3 regions of the Bifidobacterium sp. M3-N-101 genome follow, and region 1 is predicted to be linked to each of the others. Evidence: riboswitches for the same ligand, from Rfam matches in the RefSeq annotation. Region 1 holds a riboswitch; each other region holds the start of a gene.
What was found. A riboswitch is a leader RNA that binds a small molecule or an ion and turns the genes downstream of it on or off. The one in region 1 is predicted to bind thiamine pyrophosphate.
Positions count from the first base shown of each region.

Region 1 (6,195 bases):
CCCGCTGGCGGGAGCTGTCAAACCGTAGGTGAGACCGAGGGTGGTCTTCCTTGTGCAGAAAAGACCACCCTCAGTCCGGCTGTCGCCGGCCAGCTCCCGCCAGCGGGAGCCAGTCACCTTGATATATCAGGCTTTAGTACAGGCCGCCGGCTTCCTGAACGCCGGACTCAGGCCAGGCTTCGCCACCCATCTCCACGGGCTTCAGCGGCACGCGGGTGCGCTTCTCGCCGATGCGGGCGGCCACATAGTCGGCCACCTTGTCGAGAGCGACGCGCTCCTGGACCATGGTGTCACGCTCACGGATGGTCACGGCGTGGTCCTCGAGAGTATCGAAGTCCACGGTAATGCACAGCGGGGTGCCGATCTCGTCCTGACGGCGGTAGCGGCGGCCGATGGCGCCGGACTCGTCGTAGTCGATCATCCACTCGTTGAAGCGCAGGTCATCGGCCAGGTTCTGGGCCACGGTCCGCAGTTCGGGCTTCTTGCTCAGTGGCAGCACGGCGGCCTTGACCGGGGCCAGACGCGGGTCGAGGCGCAGCACGGTGCGCTTGTCGACGCCACCCTTGGTGTTCGGAGCCTCGTCCACGTCATAGGCGTCCACGAGGAAGCACATCAGGGAGCGGGTCAGGCCAGCTGCCGGCTCGATGACGTACGGGATATACTTCTCGCCGGTGGCCTGGTTGAAGTAGCACAGATCCTCGCCGGAGTGCTTGGAGTGCGCGGTCAGGTCGTAATCAGTACGGTTGGCAATGCCTTCGAGCTCGCCCCAGTCGGAGCCCTGGAAACCGAACTTGTATTCGATGTCCACGGTGCGCTTGGAGTAGTGGGAGAGCTTCTCCTTCGGATGCTCGTAGTGGCGCAGGTTCTCCGGCTTGACGCCGAGGTCGATGTACCAGCGGGTGCGGGCGTCGATCCAGTACTGGTGCCATTCCTCGTCGGTGCCGGGCTCGACGAAGAACTCCATCTCCATCTGCTCGAACTCGCGGGTGCGGAAGATGAAGTTGCCCGGGGTGATCTCGTTACGGAAGGACTTACCCATGTTGGCGATGCCGAACGGCGGCTTGGAACGGGAGGAGGTCATCACGTTCTTGAAGTCCACGAAGATGCCCTGCGCGGTCTCGGGGCGCAGGTAGTGCAGGCTGTTCTCGTCCTCGACCGGGCCGAGGTGGGTGCGCAGCATCATGTTGAAGTCACGCGGCTCGGTCCACTGGCCACGGGTGCCGCAGTTCGGGCAGGCGATGTCCTTCATGCCGTTCTCCGGCATCGTGTCGCCGTGCTTCTCGGCGTAGGACTCCTCGAGCTTGTCGGCGCGGTTGCGCTTGTGGCAGTTGAGGCATTCGACAAGCGGATCGTTGAACACGCTCACGTGGCCGGAGGCCACCCACACTTCGGGAGGCAGGATGATGGAAGTGTCGACACCGACGACATCAGGACGGGTGACGACCATGGAGCGCCACCATTCGCGCTTGATATTGTCTTTGAGAGCGACGCCGAGGGGGCCGTAATCCCATGCGGAACGGGTGCCGCCGTAGATTTCGCCGGCGGGGAATACAAAGCCGCGACGTTTCGCGAGGGATACAACTTCATCGAGTTTGGACTGAGCCACAATGCACCTTCTGGTTTGAACGGTTTGGGGTCTTAATTGGCGTTTCGAGTGTAATGGTACAGTGTGACAGTCCCCTACACCGCCCGTAGCGTCTCCACGTAGCGCCGGCCGATCACGATGCGCGCGATCGCGAACAAGGCGGCCACGACGGCCAGCATCACGATGAATGGCAACCATTGCGGCCAGCCCCATGCCATCGTGGCGATGTTGACGCCAGTCAGCAGTCCCATGGGTATATAGGTCAGGTACACCATCGCGACGAGGCTGTGCAGGTTCGTGCTCGTGGTCGCCATCACGATCAGGGTGATGCAGCAGCTGACCGCGACCGCCGAGCCGTAGGCGGTCAACAGGGGCAGCGAGACGAGGTCTGTCCAGCCGAGTCCTCCGAGTGCCAGCAGGTAGCCGATCAGGAGCATCATCGACACCGCCAGCGGAATCAGCGCGAACAGCATGCGCGAGAGCAGGTATTCGGCCATCGGGCGTCCCGATTCGCGGAACGCGCGCTCGCTGTAGCGTTGCGCGGACTCCTCAAAACTCCATCCGCTGTTGCCCAGTGCGAGGCTGCCAGCCTCGGCCGCCGGTTCATAAGCGAACAGCGGCGCCCAGATCGCCATCAGCGACGCCGTGATGGCGTGCACCTGCTGCGGGCTGAAGCCGTTCGACTGCGCGGTGCCGGCCGCATAGCTCGTGATGGCGATCGCCAACACCAGGTTGCCGATCATCACCGCCCAGAAGATGCCCCGGTTTTTGCACACCTGCCAGTCATGCCAGAACAATGCCTTCATCATATGCCTCCTTGCCTGATGCCTACCGAATGCCGAAGTCGACTGATTCGTCAGCGGTGCGGCCAAGTGTGGCGGCCTGTTTGAACGCGTCGAAGTCCTGGAAGTCGTCAAGCATCATGTCCTTGGCGATGTGCCTGTCGTCGAGAATGACGACCCTGTCGGCCACACTCCAGCAGTATTCGAGATCGTGCGTGATGGTCAGGATCGTGCGTCCGGAATCGCTCAGCTGCTCCATCAGGTCGATCATGAGGTCGCGGGTGATCGGGTCAACCGAATTGGTCGGCTCGTCAAGCAGGATGACGTGTGGCTCGAACAGCATGCCGGCGACGAGTCCGGCGCGTTTGCGCAGACCGCTTGACAGCTCCTTGACCTTCTTGTCGAGATGCTCGGTCAGTCCGAATGCCTGCACGAGCTTTTCGTTTTCCAGATGCTCGAGGTCGATGGCCTGCCGGCCGTTCCTCCGGCCCGTGTCCATAAGCATGGCACGGAACCGTATGTTCTCACGCACGGTCATGGTCGCAGCGAGGTTCGATTCGTCGGACAACTGGAACACGTCCTGCATGCTCGGCACGAGGTTTGCGTTGATGACCGCTTCACCGGATCTTGGTCGCAATAGCCCGACGATGATGTTGAACAACGTGGTCTTGCCGACGCCGTTGTATCCCAGGATCGCCAGCGACTGTCCTTGCGGCACGCCGAAGCTCACATGCTCGAGTACCGTCTTCTTGCACGTGTATCCGAACGCGACATCGCGCACCGCGATGATAGTTTGACCGTTTTCAGGCATATCTGCCCCTTTCCCCAAAATGAACGCTTCTTTATTTCCCAAGGGATACTGTGGGTCCTATCACTTGCTCCCCCTGAAGGGGGAGCAAAGAACGCGGCTCATAGTTCCCGCCGCGTATCGACGAACCGACTGTCGAACACCGCGACCGCGACGGCGACAAGTCCCGCGGCAACTACGACGAACCCCATCATCTTGGCGGCCAGTGGAATCCATGTCAGCACGAATCTCGAACCGGCCAACCCGGCCAGTACCACGACCGACACGAGCATGCCGATCACGACATTGCCACCGGTCAGCAGCGCGCCGAGCGTGGTGAACACGCAGAACAGCACGGTCGCCGTCAGCGTGAACGCGATCAGTCCCGCATCCGTCACACCAATCACCCTCGCCGCGACCAACAGGATCACGACGGTGTATCCCGCGACCGGGACCGTGCCCAACAGCAGCTTTTCCGCCACATACTCCCCCATGGGCCGGCCACTGAACCGGAACGTCTCGAGGACGCCGTCGCTGCGATCCCCTCCGACCAATCCCGATATCACCGGCGGTACGACGATCATCAGCATCGACGCCAACGCAGCGGCCAGACCGACCGTCGCAGCGGCGGCATCCGCACGCTCGATTCCGTCACGGATCAGCGATATCCACGGCATCGCACCTCCGATGACCACGAACGTCAACATCACCCAGTCATGCCGCAGCCGTCCCAGATCCCTATACAGCAACCCTTTCATGATCCCCATCACCGTGCCTTTTCATAGCGCGGCTCAGCAGGGTCCGGCATCACGCCGGCGACGATCTGCCGGAGCACCTCGACATGCGCGTTGAACGCAGCGAGACCCTGCTCAGTGAGCGACACCCAAGTGATCGGATACCGCCGCGCCACCCCCGGTTTCTTCGCAATCGCCACGTATCCGGCGTCCGCCAGGGTTTTCAGATGCTTGGAGCATGTCGCGTCGCTGATGCCGAGCGTGTCGCGCAGCACGTCGAACCGCACCGAGTCGGAGGCGGACAACAATCCACAGATGCGCAGCCGAATCGGCGCGTGGATCACTTCGTCGAAATGCGGTGCCACACCTCTTGTTCCGTCATTCCCACCGTCCGCCCATTCAATCGTCCGCTCACTCATTGCAGATTCCTTCCGATCATGTCTCGCAACAACTCGTCCTCGAATAGACGCATCAGATAGGCGAATCCACCGGCCGAAGCGGCGACGACCGGCAGCATCCACAGCAGCGGTACGCCCTGCAGGCCGGCGGCCATCATCAGTGCGCAGCCGCCCCAGCACACCGCTGTGGCACCCGTCAGGCACATCCACGCTCGGCCGGTCATGCGACGCAGACGATGCCGGTCTCTGACCATCAATCCGCATTCGCGACGGACCCGCAACGCATTGCAGAACAGCCAAGCCAGCGCGATCGCAAACGCGGCGAAGAACGAACACGCCCATACCGTCTTCGATCTGCCGAACACCGATGGCGGTACGCTGAACTCCGACCACGCCAGCAGGTCCAGAAACATCGCGTTGCCCATCAGCGACAGGTAACACCAGTGCGGGAACCGCACGCGCGCGACCAGCCGTGCGCGGTCGCCGTCAATCAGGCGCAGGGCCTGCTCCGCCGATGAATCCGGCAGGAACGACCGTTCGTCATCCATGTGTGATCATCTCGATTCAATATCGTCACAGCAGAACTTCTTTCCAACATGAAAAACAGTACTACTTTCCATTATGGAAAACAAGTTGGCGTGTCAAACTCGTTCATCGCGCCGAACGCGTCCATTACCACGCATCGCCACGACGCGCCAGACCTGACGACACGTATCGAACAAATCCGTCACGATAATGTCCATGTTGGCGCATAGCGTCGGCACTGTAATGCAGGGGAACTCGCATGTGGTTCGCGAGTTGAGAAAGGCCTGAGCCTGACCCTTAGAACCTGTTGGTTAAGACCATCGTAGGGAGCAGTAAATGAGCAATAGTGCATCATCGTTTACCGGTGTGTCCAGCGGTTGTACCGCCGGGACTCCGGTTCCAGCCGATTCACCCGTCCGTGACAATATCGCCGATGCCGTTCGCCGCGTGCGCGAGACGACTCCATTGGCCCAGTCGTTCACCAATTTCGTGACCATAAATCTGGTTGCCAACGCGCAACTGGCAGCCGGCGGCACTGCGGCCATGAGCTTTCTGCCGGACGACGTAATCGAAACCGCGAAAATCGCGGGCGCGAACTACATCAACGTGGGCACGCTGCTGCCGTTCTATAAGGACGCGCTGCCCGAAATCGCCCAACGACTCAACTACTTGGACAAGCCGTGGGTGCTCGACCCGGTGGCCGCCGGCATCGGCCGCACCCGCACCGCCATTCTTCAGGCCTTCAAGGCCGCTCCCCCGACTATGATTCGCGCGAACGCCTCCGAGGTAATCGCGCTGGCGAACATGTGGGGGCTCGACACCGAAACCGTGGGGGACGCTTCCGAGCACCGCCCCGCCGGAGTGGAATCCATCGACGACGTGGAGTCCGCGACCGGTGCGGCGGTGACGCTGGCACAGTATCTGACCGAACAGCACGCCAAGCATTCCTCCCATGACGCTTCCACCCGCTGTGCAGTGGCTGTGTCCGGCATCGCCGATCTGGTGACCGACGGTGAAACCGTGTACCGACTGCCGGGCGGCAGCGCGATGATGACCAAGATCATCGGTGCAGGCTGCTCGCTGGGCGGCGTGGCTGCCACATATCTGGCGGTTTCCGATCCGTTGACCGCCGCTCTGTCCGCGTCTCTGCTGTACAACCGCGCGGGAGAGATAGCCGATACGACTTCGCACGGGCCGGGCTCGTTCCAGGTTGCGTTCCTTGACGCGCTGTGGAATGTGACCGCCGAACAGGTGGCGGAATCCGAGATTTTGGTGCAGTAGTTTCCGTTCCCTCTGATGAGGGAGCTCATAACAGTTTTTCCCAATAAGACTTCCACAAGAAACAACAAAGGTAGGAATAATAATGAGTAATGAATACCCATAC
Region 1 covers NZ_JAMOKQ010000011.1:79,899-86,093, reverse strand. The annotation lists gene NBH12_RS09635 (glycine--tRNA ligase) at 134-1,606, opposite strand; gene NBH12_RS09630 (hypothetical protein) at 1,681-2,394, opposite strand; gene NBH12_RS09625 (ABC transporter ATP-binding protein) at 2,414-3,178, opposite strand; gene NBH12_RS09620 (hypothetical protein) at 3,277-3,921, opposite strand; gene NBH12_RS09615 (transcriptional regulator) at 3,921-4,307, opposite strand; gene NBH12_RS09610 (hypothetical protein) at 4,304-4,834, opposite strand; TPP riboswitch at 5,049-5,157, shown strand; gene thiM (hydroxyethylthiazole kinase) at 5,148-6,092, shown strand; gene thiC (phosphomethylpyrimidine synthase ThiC) at 6,175-6,195, shown strand, end outside.

Region 2 (6,195 bases), on a different contig from region 1:
GTCATCACCTGACCTGCGAATCCGACCACACCCGCATGAATATACGGTTTATTGGCCAATACACAAGCGTCATTGATAAGGAACTTCGCGGCGAAATTGTCGGTGGCCTCTATCACCAGATCGTATGCCCCGATGAGGCCGGCGATATTGTTGGCATCAACAAGCTCATAGTAAGTGTCGACCGTCACGTCCGGGTTGAGTTCACGGATGGCCTCAGCCGCTGACTCCACCTTGGGCTCGTTCACCCGTGCAGTGGTGTGGATAATCTGGCGTTGCAGATTGCTCAAATCCACCATATCGCCATCCACGAGTCCGATGCGACCGACTCCGGCTGCCGCCAGATACAGAGCAACCGGCGAACCGAGCCCGCCCGCGCCGATAATCAGCACACTGGAAGCCAGCAGACGCTTCTGCCCTTTGACACCCACGCCCTTCAAAATCAGATGACGCGCGTACCGCTCCACCTGTTCATCCGTCAATGCCATGTTTTCTCCATGTTTCTGCCCTCTCCGGAGGGACGCTGTCATCACAGGTAACTGAGAGGAAGTTTTAACGCTGCCTCGCGAATTCCTCTCAGTCCGCTACACGGCCAGCTCCCCTCAGAAAAGGGAGCCAATACCCAATCAGTGCAAATACCCCGTGGTCGGACTGGACGGCACGGCTTGTCCCTCGGTCACCTTGCCAAGGCCAGACAGATACGCGGAACGACCCGCATCGATGGCGTGCTTGAACGCCTCAGCCATCAACGGAATATTGCCAGCGGAGGCCACAGCCGTGTACGCCATCACCGCATCCGCACCCATTTCCATGGCATCGCAAGCCTGGCTCGGGCGTCCGATGCCGGCGTCGATGATGACCGGCACGTGCGCGTTGGCGATGATGATTTCGATAAAATCACGCATACGCAAACCCATGTTGGAACCAATCAGCGAGCCGAGCGGCATGACGGCGGCCGCACCAGCTTCTTCCAGCTGACGGGCTGCGATCGGGTCCGGGAACATGTAGGGCATGACCACGAAGCCTTCCTTGGCCAGCATTTCAGTGGCACGAATGGTTTCGGCGTTGTCCGGCAGAAGGTACTTGGTTTCATGCTCGATTTCGACCTTGACGAAATCAGTGTGGCATACTTCGCGGGCCAGTCGCGCAATACGCACGGCCTCCTCGGCATTGCGCGCGCCAGAAGTATTCGGCAGCAGCGTAATGCCCTCAGGAATGTAATCAAGCACGCTGTTCTCGGTGGTCTGCGCGCGACGCAATGCCATGGTGACAATCTGCGTACCGGCGTGCTCGACCGTGGCCTCGATGAGGTTCAGGTCATAGCGGCCGGAACCCAAGATGAATCGCGATTGGAATTCGTGGCCTCCCAGATTCAGCGGCTTGTCTTCCACCGGCAGAATCGGCGCAGCGGTACCGACCGGATTGGTGACGGCGGGCTGCGGCGGCAGCGGCGTCGCCTCAACGGATGCTTCAGTAACCGGATTGATATTGCTCATAGCTCTTCCTTTCAGCCACCCTGAACAAACTGTACGATTTCCATAACGCACTGGTCGTCAAGCATGGCATCGGCACGCTTGTCGCGCGGAATAATCTCACCATTAAGTTCGATGGCCACACGTTCGGCGCGGAATCCGTGTGCTTCGAGATAGTCGGCAACGCTGACCGGCGTATCGAGCTTGACTTGCTCTCCGTTGACCTGCATAACAACCTTTCCGAATAGTAAAAAAGGGTGCACGAAACGAACCGTACCTTAAGTGGTGCGCCCATTCATGAACCCAATCATGCGACCGTGTGGCCGCCGCGATGCATTGGCTACACCACGACCCGTCATACGGCTAAATTATGCAAACGGAATGAAAGACTGTTGCAGGAAACCTAACAAATCAAGAACAACGATTCCTTACGGCGGCATGACCCGCGTCAAGTTCCCCGGTCGAAGTCTGGCAACTTCCTCTCAGCCTTACGGCTCCCGTTCGTTACGATTATTCAGTGTAGGCCGTTGCGATGACAACGCAAGACCTAGCTCCCGCTGGCGGGAGCTGGCTCGCGGAGCGAGACTGAGGGTGGTCATGTGGACGAAGACCTTCGCAACCACCCCCAGTCGGCTTCGCCGACAGCCCTCGCCAACGGGAGCGCACAGTTTAAAACGTGCCGGGGGCCTTATACGCGGAACCGTCAGAAGTGGAGGCCGGGAACAACTTGAGCTCTTCGACGCTGGCCTTGGCGTCGGCAATCTGCTCGCGCACACGACCATAGGCGGTGCCGCCCTTGCCGTTGCGAGAGTCGACCGAACCGTGGCTGGAGAGCACTTCACGCACGCCCGGAGCCTTGCCGGCCGGCAGGAATGCGGCGAAGGTCTCGATGAAGTCCTCGTCGGTCAGATCCCAGAGTTCCTGGCCACGGCCTTCGGCGAGCTTGACGCAGGCACCAGAGAGCTCGTGAGCATGGCGGAATGGCACGCCGTTCTTGACAAGCCATTCGGCGATGTCAGTAGCCAGAGCAAAGCCGGTCGGCGCTTCCTCTTCCAGGCGGTCGCCGTCGAAGTGCATGGTCTTGACCATGCCGGTGAAAGCAGGCAGCAGCACTTCGAGCGTATCGACCTGGTCGAACACGGCCTCCTTGTCTTCCTGCAGATCGCGAGCGTAGGCGGTGGGCAGACCCTTCAGAGTGGCCAGCAGACCGGTCAGATCGCCAATGAGACGGCCGGACTTGCCACGGGCGAGCTCGGCGATATCCGGGTTCTTCTTCTGCGGCATGATGGAGGATCCGGTGGAATAGCCGTCATCGAGCTTGACGAAGGCGAACTCCTGAGTGTTCCAGATGATGATCTCCTCGGACAGACGGGAGATGTCCACGCCGGTCATGGCGGCCACGAACGCGAATTCGGCCACGAGATCGCGTGCGGCGGTGCCATCGATGGAGTTGTCGGTCACGCGGGAGAAGCCGAGCTCACGCGCCACGGCCTCCGGGTCGAGGCCGAGCGTGTTGCCGGCCAGTGCGCCGGAGCCGTACGGGGAGGCGTTGATGCGCTTGTCCCAGTCGATCAGTCGCTGCACGTCGCGGATCAGCGGCCAAGCGTGGGCCATGAGCTGGTGCGCGAGCAGCACCGGCTGGGCATGCTGCATATGGGTGCGACCCGGCATCACGGTGCGGCCGGCCTTTTCGCTCTGCTCGATCAGTGCGTTGACCAGGTCAAGCAGCAATCCGGCGATTACGCGGGAGTGACGGCGCAGCCACATGCGAATCAGGCAGGCGATCTGGTCGTTGCGAGAGCGGCCGGCACGCAGCTTGCCGCCGAGTTCGTCGCCAGCGATGTCGATGAGTCCGCGTTCAAGCGCAGTGGCCTCGTCCTCATCGTCTTCGATAGGAGCGAAGGAGCCGTCATCGACGTGACGCTGGAGCGTATCGAGTGCGTCTTCCATGCGCTGCAGTTCGTCGGCGGTCAGGAGTCCCGCACGGCCGAGAGCACGGGCGTGGGCGCGGGAACCAGCGATGTCGTCGTCAGCCAAACGCCAATCGAACTGCGTGGACTTGGACAGTCGGGCCAACTCCGGAGACGGACCGGATGTAAAACGACCACCCCACAAGGCCAAATGTTCGTTGTTCTCAGTCATGAAAGCTCCTTGAAAAGTGAAAATAGCTGTGTTTAAGCGTAGCAATGTGTTCAAACATACAGTTGCCCCCGCTGGCGAGGGCTGTCACATGGAGTGTGACTGAGGACAGTCCTTTCAAAGACCACTCCCAGTCAGCTATGCCGACAGCCTCGCAGCGGGGGCGACTGAGTAAGAATCACTCGACGGTGTTCTTCGGGACCTCGATGCCGTTGCCGAACTTGACATCGCGGGCGGCAGCCACGCGGGACGGCAGGCCGTAGATGTCGATGAAGCCGTTGGAGGACTTCTGATCGAAGGTATCGCCGGAATCGTAGGTGGCGAGCTTGTAGTCGTACAGCGAGGAGTCGGAACGACGGCCGGTCACCACAGCGCGACCGCCATGCAGAACCATGCGAATCTCACCGGACACGTACTTCTGGGTGTCCTCGATGAAAGCGTTGAGCGACTGGGTAGCCGGGGAGAACCACTGCGCATCGTAAACCAGCTCGCCCCAGCGCTTGTCGATGTCGCGCTTGATGCGGTGCTGTTCGCGCTCGAGGCAGCAGTTTTCGAGTTCCTGATGAGCGGTGATCAGGGCCACGGCGCCCGGAGCCTCGTACAGCTCGCGGGACTTGATGCCGACCAGGCGATCCTCGATGAGGTCGATACGGCCGATGCCCTGGGCGCCAGCACGTCGGTTCATCTCTTCGATGGCCTGCAGCGGAGTGACGTCGCGGCCGTCGATCTTGACCGGGATACCTTCCTTGAACTCGATGACAACCTCATCTTCGACCGGCGGGAAGGCCGGGTCGTCGGTGTAGGAGTAGCAGTCCTTGGTCGGACCGTTCCACGGATCCTCGAGGAAGCCGGTCTCGATGGCGCGGCCCCACACGTTCTGATCGATGGAGTACGGGGACTTCTCGGTCTGGGTGATCGGCAACTTGTGCTCCTTGGCGAACGCAATCTCGACGTCACGGGTCAGGGAGAGATCACGAATCGGGCTGATGGCCTTGAGCGTCGGGTCGATGGAGGCGATGGAGACCTCGAAACGAACCTGATCGTTACCCTTGCCGGTGCAACCGTGGGAGATGGTGTCGGCGCCGAACTGGTGGGCGGCGCGCACGAGGTGCTTGGAGATCAGCGGGCGGGAGATGGCGGAGACCAGCGGGTAGACGCCTTCGTACATGGCGTTGGCCTTGAGGGCCTTCATGCAGTATTCGTTGGCGAATTCGTCACGGGCGTCGACCACGTAGGATTCGATGGCGCCGCAGGCGAGGGCGCGCTCCTTGATGGTCTCAAGGCTTTCACCGCCCTGACCTACATCGAGGGACACGGCCACGACGTCCTTGCCGGTGCGCTCCTTCAGGTACGAGATGGCGACGGAGGTATCAAGACCACCGGAGTAGGCCAGAACAAGGCGATTGTTATCTGCCATGAGTTCCCTTTCATTCAAGGTCCAAAAAAACAAACTGATGTAAGTATATACAGAGGATTGTATATTTATGCACGGCGTGTTGGGGAGGATTGGGCAACTCTCCTCAGTCGCCTACGGTGACAGCTCCCCTCACCTTGGGGGGGGGCAAGAAAAAACACTATTTGGAGGCGAGGCCGAGCAGCCAGTCAGAGCGGGAGACGGCGGTGCCGTCGTCAGCGCAGATCACCATGACGGTATCGTCTCCAGCGATGGTGCCAAGCACGCCGTCGATGGGCTGACGGTCAATCACGGAAGCCACATATTGTGCGGCTCCGGACGGGGTATGCACCACAACGAGGTTGCGGGCAGCGGCCACCGAAGTGACCAGACCATTGAGCACACGAGCCATCTGAGCCTCGGTGCGCTCCCCCACGTCCTCAACATCGGCAACCGCCGAACCACGTCCAACCGTATAGGCCACCGTACCGTCCTTCAGCCGGGTTTTCACCGCATGCATCTCATCCAGGTCGCGGCTCAACGTGGCCTGCGTAACCGCGATGCCTTCGTCCAATAGGATTTTCGACAGCTGCGATTGTGACGTGATGACATGCGTGGCCAGCGCCTGTTCAATGGCACTGAGTCGCGCGGCCCTGGTGGCAGGGCGCTGCAGGGACGGCAGGGCTTCACTCATGCGAGCAGGCTTTCGTCGCCACGGGCCTTGCCGGTCAGCCAGGTGAGCAACGCCTTCTGCGCGTGCAGACGGTTCTCCGCTTCATCCCACACCACGGACTGCGGGCCATCAATCACCTCGGCAGTGACTTCCTTACCGCGATAGGCGGGCAGGCAGTGCTGGAATAGCGCATCCGGCTTAGCCAGAGCCATGAGCTCGGCATTGACCTGATAATCCCAGAACGGCTTGGATCGGATGGCGTATTCAGCTTCCTCACCCATCGAAACCCAGGTGTCAGTAAACACGCAATCGGCACCGGCGACGGCCTCACGAGCATCAGTGGTCACCAGAATGGAACCGCCGTTCTCAGCGGCAATGCGTTCGGCATCGGCCACGATATCCGGACGCGGCAGGTAGCCCTGAGGTCCGGCCACACGCACGTTCATACCGGCAACGGCACCGCCGAGCAGATACGAGTTGGACATGTTGTTGGCGGCATCACCGAGGTAGGCGATGGTCTG
Region 2 covers NZ_JAMOKQ010000004.1:122,507-128,701, reverse strand. The annotation lists gene thiF (thiazole biosynthesis adenylyltransferase ThiF) at 1-485, opposite strand, end outside; gene NBH12_RS04180 (thiazole synthase) at 624-1,493, opposite strand; gene thiS (sulfur carrier protein ThiS) at 1,505-1,699, opposite strand; TPP riboswitch at 1,877-1,980, opposite strand; gene argH (argininosuccinate lyase) at 2,139-3,611, opposite strand; gene NBH12_RS04165 (argininosuccinate synthase) at 3,787-5,025, opposite strand; gene argR (arginine repressor) at 5,183-5,695, opposite strand; gene argF (ornithine carbamoyltransferase) at 5,692-6,195, opposite strand, start outside.
Region 2: linked by a shared signal. The riboswitch ahead of thiS (sulfur carrier protein ThiS) and the one ahead of thiM (hydroxyethylthiazole kinase) in region 1 are both predicted to bind thiamine pyrophosphate.

Region 3 (6,195 bases), on a different contig from region 1:
TTGCCCGGTAATGAAGCCGGCCATGTCGGACGCCAACAACGCGACCCCTCCGGCGATGTCATCGGGACGGGCAAGGCGGCCAAGAGGCGTCATGGCAATGATTCGTTCACGAACATCCTCGGTGGCGGCTGCGCTGGATGCGGTTCCGGTCGTCAAACCTGCGGCAATGGCATTAACGGTAATGCCGAAGCCGCCCAGCTCCTGGGCCAGAGAGCGGGTCATGCCGACCAAGCCGCCTTTGGCAGTGATATACGAATGGTAGGGCACGATGGGCGAATCGACCAGATTGCTGGAGATGTTGATGATACGCCCGGAGGTCTGGGCTCGCATCAGCGGCACCACATGTGAGCACATCAGATATGCACCATGCAGGCATCCCTCGATCTGTGCGCCAAACTCATCCCAATCGCCTCCAGCAAAAGTGGAACGGCGACGCGGATCAAAGGAGAAGCGTCCGAAAGCATTATTCACTAAGATGTCCACGCCGCCGAATGAGTCGACAGCGGTACCCACCAGCTTGGAAGATTGCGATTCATCGCAAACATCCGCCTGTACAGCTATAGCCAAGCCTCCCAGTGAGTGGATGTCTTCAACAGTGCGCTGCGCGCTGGCGGCGTCATGTACGTAATTGATAACGACAGCGGCTCCGTGCGATGCCAGGCATTTCGCCACGGCCGCTCCTATGCCCTTGCCGGAACCGGTGATGATCGCTGTTCTGCCATCCAGATTCACCATTGGACGCCGTGCCATATCGCTTTGCTCTGTCATTACCCTTGCCTTTCGCCCTGCTACCAGCCCCTGCTGCCCGCAACGGCACAGGCCTATTCCATATCCATATCGAACGAATCGCTGTACACATCGCTGCCGCGTTCGACATCCACCGCGCGCAACAGATCGATGAGGTTGAAGCCCCCATCATGATGCCAGCCGGATTTCGCCCGATCCATCTCACCGAGCGGACAGATGCGATTCACACCGACCGCGGCCAATATATCTGCAAGACCAAACAGTCTGGTTGAATCCACAGCGACACCGCAGCTCTGCAGCCAGCCACGGCAGGAAGTCAGTCTTCTGGCGGCGTCCAACAAATCTGGCACCGCCACCACGTTGACGGTGCGGTTCAACGGCGACATCAGCGAAGCAACATCCTCGTCGGCACCGCTACCGTCAAGTTCTCGATACAGCACCGACCATGCCGTGCTATGGCCACTGGCGAACACCGCGGCCTTCCCGCCCATCAAGGCTCTCATCTCAGCGTCGGTGCGCGCCCGCTGAATGGCCACGTTCTCGGCGTCACTCAATACGGAGCGCGGATATTTGCGCTGCTGATTCTCAAGCTCGCCACCGAGCAGCTGAGCCACTTCACGAGGGGTGAGGGCTCCATCAGTCTCCACGAACACGGTCTGCGGAGCCAGGCAGCTTTGCTGGTCATATGTGGCGATGTCAACAGCCACACGATGCACGGTATCGGCATAGGTATCAGGGCGCAAAGCCTCTCGGCCAATGAACGCCAACCCGACTTTTGCTCCGTAACCTAGGCAGGGCTTGGATCCGGCGACTTTGCCCGCAATCAATTTGGTAGTCTGCGAAGAACCGTAATCATGTTCGACGACAGGGCGATAGGTAAGCCAATCGCTCCTGCCACGAATACCGGATCAAGCCAAACATTGGAAACGAACACGTGCTGAAAACCCAGCAGTACGTTCTGGGCGGTCAGCTCCTTGCGTATTGACATACGCTTCCTCTCTCTCAACGCGCATATGGGATGCCGAGCCGAACAGAGGAGTTCAACCGTCGCATTCCCTACGCGAGTGTTAGCTCACAGGTTCGAAGGGTTCGGCACATACCGTCTCAGCCTAAAGCACCCCTTACGAATCGGTTTTCGCACGTCACCGTAACAAACCTTGACATCTCCGTCAAGAAAATTCGTGCTTTTTTCGGCAGCTGCCCGATGCGAGATAACAAACAGTTTTACGAATGGAGAAGGAATCGAAGCAATGCGGCCAGACTCACCAACCCCACAGGACCATGGACTTGAAGTCGGCGGGAGTGGAGTTGGAGTCGCCGGTGGCGCCGGCAGCGGTATCGGCGGCAGTATCGCGGCCGGGCAGTTCGCGGGTTTCGCGGCGGATGGCGTTGCGCCAGAGGCGGGCGCGGTTGGAGCGTTGTACCTCCACAATATTGCCGTCACGGCCTGCGGCGAAAACGCTCTCCTGGTCGCCGGTTTGCATGCGTTTGACTTCGCGGCGCAGTTGGCGATTCTCTTCTTCGAGGACCAAAATGCGTGCGATGCCGGAAAGATTGATGCCTTCGTCCTGGCTCAGGCGCTGAGCGCGAGTCAGGCGGGCAATGTCACGCAGGCAATAGCGGCGAGCGCCACCATCCGTGCGCTGCGGACGAACCAAACCGAGGCGGTCGTACTGACGGAGGGTCTGGGGGTGAATGTTGGCCAACTCGGCGGTCTGGCCGACGGTGAAGATGGGCAATTCGATGTCGAAGCCGACGTCATCGGCTCCGTCGAGATCGGCCCTGCCCATCACGAGCGCGGTTGCGCACATCGCGTACAACTGCTTCATCTGGTTGGCTAACCGCACCATTGTTCACCTCCTGTGATTTTGAGAGCCTTCGGTTCGATTCCCGGCTCCCCTCAGAGAGGGGAGCCAAGACCACCCTCAGTCAGCCTTTGGCTGACAGCTCCCACCAGCGGGAGCCAAGATTGCGTTCATTCAGCTTCTGCCAGCGGGAGCCCCTGTTAGTTGAGATAGTCGCCGGCTTTTTCGTCGAATTCTTTGGCGGCGTGCTTGACCGCCAGACCCGGCTTGGCAGGGACCATGATCTGCACACGGCCGATCAGGTCGCCCGGCTGGTTGCCACGCTTGACACCCAGCCCGGCCAACTTGACCTCGGCACCGGAGCTGGAGCCCGCGGGCACCTTGAAGGTAACCAGGTTCCCATCGATATCCTTGGCGTCGACCTTGCCGCCGGCCACGGCCTGGCCTACGGTGACGGGCAGGTTCATGACGATGTCACGACCGCGCATCGAGAACGTGGAATCCGGATTGACGGTGACGTGCAGGTACAAATCGCCGGCCTTGCCGCCGTTGATGCCCGGCTTGCCCTTGCCGGCCAGCTTGATCTTCTGACCGTCCTTGACGCCGGCGGGCACATGAGCCTTGAACTTCTTGCCATCCACGGACAGGGACACGGTCGCACCCTTGACCGCCTGACGAAGGGTCAAGCTGATCTTGGAGTTGCGGTCCTCGCCGTTTTCGGGGCGCGGGGCTTCCTCATAGCCGTAGCCACCGGCGTTACCGTATGCCTGCTGGCCGTAGCCGCCAGCACCCTGCCCCGCGGCCCCACCGAACATCGAGAAGATGTCGTTGAGATTGGGGTTGCCGCCGCCCGAAGTGGAGAAGCGGATACGCGAACCGTTGCCACCGGCACCCTGGCCAAACATGGAGCCGAAGATGTCGGAGAAGCCGGAAGCGTCGAAGCCGCCGGCACCGGAACCACCGGCAAAGCGGGCGCCGCCCATGCCGAACTGGCGAATCGCGTCGTACTTTTGGCGATCTTCCTTCTTGCTCAGCACGTCGTAGGCTTCGGAGATGTCCTTGAACTTCTCCTCGGCTTCCTTGGTCTTGTTGACGTCAGGGTGGTACTTGCGGGCGAGCTTGCGGTACGCCTTTTTGATGTCGTCGTCCGAAGCGTCCTTGGAGACACCAAGGACTTTGTAGAAGTCTTTACTGAGCCATTCGTTTTCAGCCATTCATGTCTCCTTTCTTGAAAAGTCTTTATGGTTGGCTCCCGCTGGCGGGAGCTGTCGAGCGAAGCGCGACTGAGGGTGGTTTATATTCAGTGTTTGACCACCCTCAGTCAGCCTTCGGCTGCCAGCTCCCACCAGCGGGAGCCAAGGTAATGTCAGCTCGTTAGCGAGCTGGCCGTTATCAGTTTTGCGGGGAGGCTACTACTACTCGGGCGGCGCGGATTACGCGGTCGCCGATACGGTAGCCGGCTTCCACCACGGTGTCGACGGTTTCCTTGTCGGCATCGGCATCCGGCTTGTGCAGGATTGCCTCATGCTTGGTGGGGTCGAAGTCCTCGCCCTTTTCGCCGAACTTCTCGACGCCGAACTTCTCGAAAGCCTTGTCGATCTTGGCAGCCACCGCCTTGAACGAATCGTCCATCTCGCTGTTCTCGCGAATGCGGTCGATGTCGTCAAGGGCCGGCAGCAGCGCGGTCAGCACGTCGATAATGCCGTGCTGGCGGAAGCGCTCCTGCTCCTTCTGCGCACGATTGCGGTAGTTGATGAACTCCGCGCGTTCGCGCTGCAGGGCTTCGAGGTAGTCGGCGGCTTCCTTCTTGGCCTTGCCGAGAGGGGTGAGGGTGTCTTCGGAATCGGACTGGCCTTCGCCAGTCTTCTCTCCGGCATCCGACTTCTCTCCCTCAGCTGCGGCAGGAGCCGCGTCGGCTCCTTCATTGGAAGGAGCCTGGGCAGCCGAATCCTGCGCAGAGCCGGACTCGGCGGAGGCGTCAGCCCCTGAAGAGGCCTGAGCGGCCTGGCCGGCAGCCTCAGCATCTGAGGGATCCGGCAGGTCGTTCAGGTAGTCGTCCTTGTTGAACTCGGACATCACTTGTTGTCCTTGTTGTCATCGTCGTCCACGACCTCGGCCTCAACGGTGTCGTCGTCAGAACCGGAGGCGGAGCCAGCGGAAGCGCCGGCCGCACCGGCACCAGCCGCGGCACCTTCAGCACCCTGCTGGGCGTAGAGGACCTGGCCGATCTTCTGAGCGGAGGTCATCAGCTCACCCTGAGCGGTCTTGACCTTATCGGTGTCGTCACCCTTCAGGGCTTCCTTCAGAGCGTTCACCTTGTCGGTGACTTCCTTGACGATGTCGTCGGAGAGCTTGTCCTTGTTGTCGTTGACGAGCTTCTCGGTGGAGTAAGCGAAGGCTTCAGCCTGGTTGCGGGTCTCGGCGTCTTCCTTGCGCTGCTTATCCTCAGCCTCGTGAGCCTCGGCTTCCTTGACCATGCGGTCGATCTCGTCCTTCGGCAGGCCGGAACCACCGGTGATGGTCATGGACTGCTCCTTGCCGGTGCCCTTATCCTTGGCGGACACGTGCACGATGCCGTTGGCGTCGATGTCGAAGGTGACCTCGATCTGCGGGACGCCACGCGGAGCCGGAGCGATGCCGGTCAGCTCGAAGGTGCCCAGTGGCTTGTTGTCGCGAGCGAACTCACGCTCACCCTGGTAGACCTGAATCAGCACGGACGGCTGGTTGTCTTCAGCAGTGGAGAAGACCTCGGAACGCTTGGTCGGAATGGCGGTGTTGCGGTCGATGAGCTTGGTCATGATGCCACCCTTGGTTTCGATACCGAGGGACAGCGGGGTCACGTCAATCAGCAGGACGTCCTTACGGTCGCCCTTGATGACGCCGGACTGCACGGCAGCGCCGACAGCCACAACCTCATCCGGGTTCACGGACTGGTTCGCTTCCTTACCACCGGTGAGTTCCTTGACCAAGTCCTTGACGGCGGGCATGCGAGTGGAACCACCGACGAGCACCACGTGGTCGATGTCGCTCACGGAGATGCCGGCGTCGTGCAGCACGTTGTTGAACGGCGTGCGGCAGCGGCCCAGCAGGTCGGAAGTCATTTCCTCGAAGTGCGCACGGGTCAGGGTCTCGTCCAGGTGCACCGGGGTGCCGTCAGGGGTCATGGCCAGGTACTGCATGGAGATGGAGGTGCTGGTCGAGGAGGACAGCTCCTTCTTGGCCTGTTCAGCGGCTTCCTTCAGGCGCTGCAGAGCGATCTTGTCCTTGGACAGGTCAACGCCGTACTTGTTCTTGACTTCGCCGACCAGCCAGTCGATGACCTTCTGATCCCAGTCATCGCCACCGAGGTGGTTGTCGCCGTTGGTGGCCTGCACCTGAATGGTGGAGAAGCCGTCGTCGTCCTTGCCGATCTCCAGCAGGGAGACATCGAAGGTGCCGCCGCCGAGGTCGAAGACCAGGATGCGCTCGTCTTCCTTGCCCTTCTCCAGACCGTAGGCCAGAGCAGCTGCGGTCGGCTCGTTGATGATACGCAGAACGTTCAGGCCTGCGATCTTGCCGGCGTCCTTGGTGGCCTGACGCTGGGCATCGTTGAAGTATGCCGGGCAGGTGATGACAGCATCGGTGACGGGCTCACCGAGGTAAG
Region 3 covers NZ_JAMOKQ010000002.1:250,970-257,164, forward strand. The annotation lists gene NBH12_RS02625 (SDR family oxidoreductase) at 1-735, opposite strand, end outside; partial or broken gene NBH12_RS02630 (acyl-CoA reductase) at 822-1,598, opposite strand; partial or broken gene NBH12_RS02635 (xanthine permease) at 1,589-1,735, opposite strand; TPP riboswitch at 1,783-1,879, opposite strand; gene NBH12_RS02640 (heat shock protein transcriptional repressor HspR) at 2,010-2,597, opposite strand; gene NBH12_RS02645 (DnaJ C-terminal domain-containing protein) at 2,753-3,766, opposite strand; gene grpE (nucleotide exchange factor GrpE) at 3,945-4,628, opposite strand; gene dnaK (molecular chaperone DnaK) at 4,628-6,195, opposite strand, start outside.
Region 3: linked by a shared signal. The riboswitch ahead of NBH12_RS02635 (xanthine permease) and the one ahead of thiM (hydroxyethylthiazole kinase) in region 1 are both predicted to bind thiamine pyrophosphate.